2 regions of the Enterobacter sp. genome follow, and region 1 is predicted to be linked to the other one. Evidence: predicted binding sites of a transcription regulator. Region 1 holds the regulator's gene; the other holds the start of a gene.

Region 1 (4,493 bases):
ACACCGGCCATCAGGCCAGCCCAGATGGTGTAGCGGGTCAGCAGACGCGCTTCGGTCACACCGCGGGAACGCGCGGCGTTAACGATAACGATACCAAACACCATCGCGCCTAGCGTATCCATCGTCAGGTAGCCGTTCACGAAGCCGTTAGAGAACGCGGCATTTTTATAGGCGTCCATCGCGTCGCTAATCGGGCCGGCGGGCCAGACGATGGCCGCTACCGCCAGAACAATCAGCGCCACAATTTTCAGCGGAGCCAGGAAGTTACCCACGGTATCCAGCAGCTTGCCCGGATAGAGGGAAACCAGAATCACGATCGCGAAGTAGATCAGGCTGTAGATAAACAGCGGCATCGCGCCGTCACCGGTCAGGGGAGCAATACCCACTTCGAAGGACACGGTTGCCGTACGCGGGGTCGCAAACAGCGGGCCAACGGCGAGATAGCAGACGGTTGCCAGCAGAACGCCCGCCACTTTGCCAATCGGGGTGCTGAGGCTATCCACACCGCCGCCGACTTTCGCCAGCGCGATGACGGTCAGCACCGGCAGACCCACGGCAGTAATCAGGAAACCAAACGCGGCGGTCCAGACGTGTTCACCCGCCTGTAAGCCAACCATTGGAGGGAAAATGATGTTGCCTGCGCCAACGAACAGCGCAAATGTCATAAAGCCCAGCGCGATGATGTCACGCGATTTTAAGTGATGGGTCATAAAACCTTACTGCCTGTGGATGTGGTGTTGAAAACATTGAGATTTTCGATATCCCTCACGGGACGATACAGCCGAAAATTTGCTCAATTTCAGCGGGAAATGCTCCCGTCCTGGCGTGGAGAAGAATAGTTTTTCGATTTACCACGCAAATACAGTCGGTCTAACAGTATCTGGGGCGCAATTTAAACGCTTATAACGTTTAAAGGCAAGGTGGGATCGTAAAACCAGAACAATATGCCAGCATGAAAATACGCACCAGCATAATACGCTGTTTATAAGAAAAACCCATGGCTAATCATGCGAACAAAAAACAGCCAGCCGTATAAAATTCATCCGCGTTTCGCTTGACTGCAAAGCAAACGGGCCAGCGATGGCTGACCCGTGGAAAGGTAAAATGACACGCCCGCCGTCAGGCGGTCTTTTTGGCAATTAATCGTTCCGGAATAACGAAACTGAAGCGGGTTCCTTTACCCAGGGTACTCTGAATATCGAGACGGCTTTCATGGTGATTGACCGCGTGTTTCACAATTGCCAGCCCCAGGCCGCTTCCGCCTGTCTGGCGGGATCGCGCTTTATCCACACGGTAAAAGCGCTCGGTCAGACGCGGAATATGCTCCGGCGCAATCCCCGGCCCGTTGTCCTCCACGCTAAACTCGGCCCCCGTTGGGGTATGGTGCCAGCGCACCACGATATCCGTCCCCTCCGGCGTATGATTCACCGCGTTATACACCAGGTTGGAAATGGCGCTGCGCAGCTCATCTTCGCTGCCCAGCACCTTCAGCGTGTTGTCGACGTCAAAGGTCAGGTGATGCTTTTTGTGGCTTAACGTCTGCGCTTCACGCTCCACGACCCGCAGCATCATCGGGACATCAATGGTGTCATTCAGCGCGAGCGTTGGCGCCGCTTCAATCTTCGAGAGCGTCAGCAGCTGCTTCACCAGCCCTTCCATCCGGTGCGTTTGCTCACGCATGGTGTGGAGCGCTTTTTCACGCGGCGCACCTTCCAGCGTTTGCTCCTGCATCATCTCCAGGTAGCCCTGCAGCACGGTCAACGGGGTTCGCAGTTCGTGGCTGACGTTGGCGAAGAAGTTGCGACGCGCCCCTTCCAGCTGGTGCATCTGGGTAACATCGCGCGCCACCATCAGCCACTGCTTATCGCTGTAGGGCATCACGCGTATTTCCAGATGGCGGCCATTATTGAGCTTAAGATTGTGCGGACGGGTGAAATCACGCTTTTTCAGATACAGCGTGAACTCGGGATAACGCAGAAGGTTGAGGATATTCTGGCCATTGTCATCCGGCCAGCGCAGGCCCAGCAGCTGCTGCGCCAGGCCGTTACACCAGAAGATCGTCCCTTCTTCGGTGGTCAGGATCACGGCATCCGGCAGCGACTCTGCACCGCTGCGAAAACGCTTAATCAGGCTTCCCAGCTCGCGGCGACGCTTTTTATTACGCATCTGCATTTGATGCAGACCGTAAAGCAGCGGCTCCCAGCTGCCGCTTCCCGGCGGCGGCGTCATGCTTCGGTCAACCCACAGCCACCAGGAGAGGCGCAGCAGGTTCCAGAAATGCCAGATGAGCAGCCCGGTGACCGACGCCAACAGAAACCACGGCAGGTGTCCAAGAAAGGCCCCCAGAATGAAGGCCGGAATACAGCATAAGATCAGTTCAAAGACGAGCCTTTTCCATGACAGACGTTCCAGCACGCGTCACACTCCTGTCATTGTTCAGAAACGGGTAGAAAAACGATAACCCGTGCCGCGGACCGTCTGCACCATGCGATCGTGGCCGCTCAGTTCCAGCGCTTTTCGCAGGCGGCGGATATGTACGTCAACTGTCCGGTCTTCGACATACACGTTAGTTCCCCAGACGTTATTCAGCAACTGCTCGCGGCTGTAAACGCGTTCCGGGTGGGTCATAAAGAAGTGCAGGAGTTTAAATTCGGTAGGCCCCATGTCGAGGGGATTCTCACCGGTCATCACGCGGTGAGAAGTAGGATCAAGGCTCAGCCCCTGCATTTCGATCACCTCTTCCACCGCCATCGGTGAAATACGGCGCATCACGGCTTTAATGCGAGCCACCAGCTCTTTTGGGGAGAACGGTTTAGTAATGTAATCGTCCGCACCGGTCTCCAGACCGCGCACGCGATCCTCTTCTTCTCCGCGCGCCGTGAGCATCACAACCGGGATATCGCGGGTCAGCGCTTCACGCTTCAGGTGTTTGATAAACTGCAGTCCGGAGCCGCCGGGCAACATCCAGTCCAGCAGAATCAGATCGGGCCAGGGTTCATTCAGCTGGTTCACTGCGCTGTCATAATCTTCCGCTTCAACCGGCTGGAAGCCGTTTTGCTCGAGCACGAAGCACACCATTTCACGAATTGGAGCTTCATCTTCTACGACCAGAATACGTCTCGCCATACTTTGCCCTGTCTTATCTTATTTACGTTACAAGTTTGTAATTCGGCGCCATTATGCGTCAGATTTATGACAGATTTATGAAAAACAGTACCACTATAAATGGCAAACTGTTGTTTTATTACAGCGGTTATTTTCCCTTCTCTGAACGTTTATAATCCTGCTTTCTCTTTTTTGCCACGGATCAGCTATGCGCATACTACACACCTCGGACTGGCATCTGGGTCAAAATTTTTACAGCAAAAGCCGTGCGGCTGAACATGAAGCGTTCCTGAACTGGCTGCTGGAAACGGCCCGGACGCATGAGGTGGACGCGATTATCGTGGCGGGAGATATTTTTGATACCGGCTCGCCGCCGAGCTACGCGCGCGAGCTGTACAACCGCTTCGTGGTGAATTTACAGCAAACAGGGTGTCATCTGGTGATTGTCGCCGGCAACCACGATTCCGTCGCAACGCTGAATGAATCCCGCGACATCCTGGCGTTTCTCAATACCACCGTCGTCGCCAGCGCCGGGCACGCCCCGCAGATCCTGAAAAAACGCGACGGGTCGCCGGGGGCGGTGCTGTGTCCGATACCGTTTTTACGTCCGCGCGACATCGTGCAAAGCCAGGCGGGGCTGTCGGGTGCGGAAAAGCAGCAGCATTTATTACAGGCCATCACCGACTATTACCACCAGCAGCACGCCGAAGCCTGTGCACTGCGGGGTGACCAGCCGATTCCGGTGATTGCAACCGGGCATCTCACCACGGTCGGGGCCAGTAAAAGTGACGCCGTGCGTGACATCTATATCGGCACGCTGGATGCCTTTCCGGCGCAAAACTTCCCGCCAGCCGACTACATCGCGCTAGGCCACATCCACCGCGCTCAGGTCATCGGCGGCTGCGAGCATATCCGCTACTGTGGCTCACCTGTTTCGCTCAGCTTCGACGAAACGGGCAAAGCCAAATCCGTGCATCTGGTGAGTTTTAGCGAGGGCAAACTCAGCGCCGTCGAGACGCTGGAGGTGCCCGTCACCCAGCCGCTGGCGGTGCTGAAGGGCGATCTCGACGCCATTTCCACCCAGTTGGAGCAGTGGCGCGGCGTCGAGCAAGATCCCCCCGTCTGGCTGGATATCGAAATCACCACCGACGACTACCTGCACGATATGCAGCGAAAAATCCAGGCACTGACCGAAGACTTGCCGGTAGAGGTGTTACTGGTGCGCCGCAGCCGCGAGCAGCGCGAGAAAATTCTGTTAAGCGCTCAACGCGAAACGCTCAGTGAGCTTCGGGTTGAAGAGGTGTTTGAACGCAGGCTCTCGCAGGAGGAAATCGACGACACGAAGCGCGCAAGACTCAGCGAACTGTTCAGCCATACCCTGCATGCGC
Region 2 (4,493 bases), on a different contig from region 1:
GCCACCGGGCAAAACTAACCTATGATGCCGCGATAAACAGATCCCGCAGCTGATGAAGCTGGTCGCGGATCTGCGCCGCCTCTTCGAACTCCAGGTTCTGCGCGTGCTGCATCATCTGCCCTTCCAGCTCGTGGATTTTCTGCTGCAGCGCTTTCGGCGTCAGCACGACGGTATCTTCTTCCACCACTGAACGCGCCTTGCCGCGGCCTTTCGCTTTGGTTTTGGCAATGTTCTGACCCAGCGCCAGAATATCCACCACCTTCTTGTTCAGCCCCTGCGGCGTAATGCCGTGTTCTTCGTTGTAGCGCTGCTGTTTCTCGCGGCGTCGTTCCGTCTCGCCAATCGCTTTCGCCATCGACGGGGTAATTTTGTCACCGTACAGAATCGCTTTACCGTTGACGTTACGCGCGGCGCGGCCAATAGTCTGGATCAGCGAACGCTCGGAACGCAGGAAACCCTCTTTGTCCGCATCCAGAATCGCCACCAGCGAGACTTCCGGCATGTCCAGACCTTCTCGCAGCAGGTTGATCCCCACCAGCACGTCAAACTCGCCCAGACGCAGATCGCGGATAATCTCCATGCGCTCCACGGTGTCGATATCCGAATGCAGATAACGCACCTTCTCGCCGTGCTCTTCGAGATACTCGGTGAGGTCTTCCGCCATACGCTTGGTGAGCGTGGTCACCAGCACGCGCTCGTTAATGGCGGAACGGGCGCGGATCTCAGAGAGCAGGTCGTCCACCTGCGTCGCCACCGGACGCACCTCGATAATCGGGTCCAGCAATCCAGTCGGACGCACAACCTGGTCCACCACCTCATCGCCGGATTTTTCCAGCTCGTAGTTGCCCGGCGTGGCCGAGACGTAGATGGTTTGCGGCGCCAGAGCCTCAAATTCTTCAAACTTCATCGGACGGTTATCCAGCGCTGACGGCAGGCGGAAGCCGTACTCCACCAGCGTCTCTTTGCGCGCCCGGTCGCCGCGGTACATCCCGCCGATCTGCGGGATCGTGACGTGGGATTCGTCGATCACCAGCAGACCGTCGGCCGGAAGGTAATCAAACAGCGTCGGCGGCGGCTCGCCGGGCCCGCGTCCGGAGAGGAAGCGCGAGTAGTTTTCGATGCCGGAGCAGTAGCCCAGCTCGTTCATCATCTCAAGGTCAAACTGGGTACGCTGGCTCAGGCGCTGCTCTTCGAGCAGCTTATTGTTCGCCAGCAGAACCTTACGGCGTTCCGCCAGCTCCACTTTGATCTCTTCCATCGCCTGTACGATACGCTCGCGCGGCGTCACGTAGTGCGTTTTCGGGTAGATGGTGAAGCGCTGGATCACTGACTCAACGTGTCCGGTCAGCGGGTCGAAGAGCGACAGGCGCTCGACCTCCTCGTCAAACAGCTCGACGCGCAGCGCCATATCGTCCGATTCTGCCGGGAAGATGTCGATCACTTCGCCGCGCACGCGGAAGGTGCCGCGCTGGAAGGCCTGATCGTTGCGGGTGTACTGCAGCTCCGCCAGACGACGCAAAATCGCACGCTGGTCGATGATCATCCCCTGCGTCAGGTGCAGCATCATCTTGAGATAGAGATCCGGATCGCCCAGACCGTAGATCGCGGAAACCGAGGCGACGACCACCACATCACGACGCTCAAGAAGCGCCTTTGTGGCCGACAGTCGCATCTGCTCGATGTGTTCGTTCACCGAGGCATCCTTCTCGATGAAGGTGTCAGAGCTCGGCACATAGGCTTCAGGCTGGTAGTAATCGTAGTAGGAGACGAAATACTCCACCGCGTTTTCCGGGAAGAACTCTTTCATTTCGCCGTATAGCTGCGCCGCCAGGGTTTTATTGGGTGCCAGCACCATCGTTGGGCGCTGGAGATCCGCAATCACGTTGGCGATGGTGAACGTTTTACCCGAGCCGGTTACCCCCAGCAGCGTCTGGTGCGCCAGCCCATCTTCCAGCCCCTCTTCCAGACGACGGATCGCCTCAGGCTGATCGCCTGATGGACGGAAAGCAGAATTCAATTTGAACGGTTTACTCATGGGCGACAACCTGATGACGTTATAAGCGGCAGGTGTGTAATTTTACTCCTTGTTGCCAGGAATGCCAGTAAAAAACACTGGATGAAAAACCAGTAGCATGTCAGGATATTTAGCATAGCGCCTGAATGATTAGCGCGATAGCGGCCAAAATTTGGACAGTGGCAACATAAAACACCAGTCAGGTCAGGTTATCCCCAGAACTTTTTCTTTTTTAACATTTGTCAAGCCAGGTAATGATAGTTTTATGGCAACCGGTGACACTTTCATGACGGGAATTGCTTTTATCTAAGCAATTAAAAAATAAACGATATTTTCTAAAGCCGCGTTTCGCGTCAATTTGGGCGAAAGCCGCGTCTTCTCTCGCTTATCGCGTGTTTTCTAACTCTAATGCACATGGTTATCCACAGGAATAGTGGATAACTGCTTCCAGCCCATACAGACTGGCGCTCTGCAAATTCCCGAATTTTCCCACGAGACGGCGACAAAAAATTTTTATAGCTATTTTTTGCTGATTAACAGTTGCGTCATTCATAACCAACCGATGGGATCTTGCTCACATTTTCATCATTTCGGGTTCTGCACCACAACTCATCACCGGCGGCACCGTCAATGTGCAATCCGGTTTTTTATAAACCGCTTTCCGGTGACTTATTCCTAAAAAAGTCGCTTTTTTAATCACTTTCCGCTTTATGGCAGGGGTTTTGCAGAATCAACAGCGAGCCTCACCTACACACATTTTTAAGGAGAGAAAGATGTTGAGTCTGCGTGCTGTGAATCAGTTTTACGGAAGTCAACATACGCTATGGAATGTGGATTTAGATTTTCCGCAAGGGATGTGTACAGGCGTCGTTGGCCTGCCGGGCATGGGGAAAACCACCCTAATGAATTGCATCGCCGGGAAGGTGCCTGTCGAAAGCGGCAGCATCATCTGGTATGAGGCGGGCGCGCCGCCGCGTGATTTGCTAAACCCGCCGCCAGAACAGCGTTCCGGCCCGGAGATTGGCTATGTCTCGCAGGACAGGCGGATCTTCTCCCAGCTAACGATTGAGGAGAACCTGCATATCGCCATGCGCGCGACGGGGAAACCTAACCCGAACGCAAAAAATGACGTTTACGACCTGTTTCCGGCGCTCTATGGGGTGCGACAAACCCGTGCCAACACGCTCTCTCCGGACGACCAGTATCAGCTGGCGCTGGCTAATGCGCTGGTGAACCGTCCACAACTGCTGATCCTCGATGAGCCCCTGCACGGCGCGGGGCACAGCTTCGCCCAGAAGCTGGGACAGCTGCTGGTGCGCTTAAACCGGGAGTTAGGCATGACGGTGCTGTTAGCGGAGCAGCAGCTGTCGTTTATCCGCCGGGTGGCTGACCGTTTCTGTATGCTCTATCGCGGGCGTAACGTGGCGCAGGGCCACGTTAACGAACTGGATGAAGAGCTTATTGCTCACTGGATGTCGCGGGAAGCAAGACGCTGAGATCGAGATAACGCCCGGTTTCGGCATTTTCCGCGCCGTCAGCAAGCCAGGGGATTTCCCCGAGGCACGGCGCGGGAAGGACGCGCCTGAGCGTCGCCAGATACTCCTGATGGCGTTTACCCGGCGCAACCACGTCGTTGGCTATCCAGCCCGCCAGACGCAGTCCGGCCTGCTGTATGGCCTGCGCGGTCAACATGGCGTGATTGATGCAGCCCAGCTTGACGCCGACGACCAGAATGACCGGAAGCTGCTCGGACTTCACCCAGTCGGCAAACGTCTGCGTGTCCGAAAGCGGCGTAAACCAGCCGCCAGCCCCTTCAACCAGCACCCAGTCGGCCTGATTTTCCAGCGTCCGCAATCCGTCGGACAGCACGGCGAAATCAATCGGACGACCTTCATCGGCGCTGATAATGTGCGGCGAGGTCGGCTCGGCAAAGGTGTACGGATTCACCGCGGAATAGGCGAGTTCACGCGTGCTGTTACGCTGGAGCGCCAGCGCGTCGGTGTTGCGTAACCCTTCCGCCGTCATCTCGCTGCCGGACGCCACTGGCTTATATCCGGCAGTGTTTTTCCCGAGCAGCCGTGCCGCCTGCAGCAGCGCCGAGCTGGCCACCGTTTTACCCACTTCTGTGTCCGTGCCGGTGACAAAATAACGTTCAGTCACGTTCGATAATCCCATGAAAAAGTTGATAGGAGAGCGGGAATTGATCCCGCTGCTGCGGCCAGGCCAGCTCAAGGCGCTGCAGCTGACCGCGGGTGAGCGGTTTTTTCTCGCGTCCGGTATGCAGGTGCGTGGCGCCTATGCCCTTCAGCGAACGCATGGCGCTGAACGCATCGCTAAAATTGAGCGTGATGGTCTGCACTACGCTGCGAGCGCGCCAGCCTGCCAGCGCCTGCGTCACCTGCTCATGCGATAAAAACCGGTTAGCGTGCGGCTGTTCATCGACTGCCTGCCAGGCCTGATTCAGCTCCGGCAGCGAACT

The links. The regulator PhoB, encoded in region 1, activates phosphate uptake and scavenging genes when phosphate is short. The targets are predictions, from matches to a motif close to CTGTCATAAAACTGNCNNAT.
Region 2: uvrB (excinuclease ABC subunit UvrB) is a predicted target of PhoB. The motif match lies at 2,267-2,286, and genes of this name have one in related genera.

What each region holds. Positions count from the first base shown of each region.
Region 1 covers NZ_CDRQYH010000025.1:30,843-35,335, reverse strand. The annotation lists gene brnQ (branched-chain amino acid transporter carrier protein BrnQ) at 1-710, opposite strand, end outside; gene phoR (phosphate regulon sensor histidine kinase PhoR) at 1,120-2,415, opposite strand; gene phoB (phosphate response regulator transcription factor PhoB) at 2,437-3,126, opposite strand; gene sbcD (exonuclease subunit SbcD) at 3,314-4,493, shown strand, end outside.
Region 2 covers NZ_CDRQYH010000004.1:14,944-19,436, reverse strand. The annotation lists gene uvrB (excinuclease ABC subunit UvrB) at 20-2,035, opposite strand; gene ACWYRJ_RS02275 (ABC transporter ATP-binding protein) at 2,788-3,510, shown strand; gene bioD (dethiobiotin synthase) at 3,473-4,174, opposite strand; gene bioC (malonyl-ACP O-methyltransferase BioC) at 4,167-4,493, opposite strand, start outside.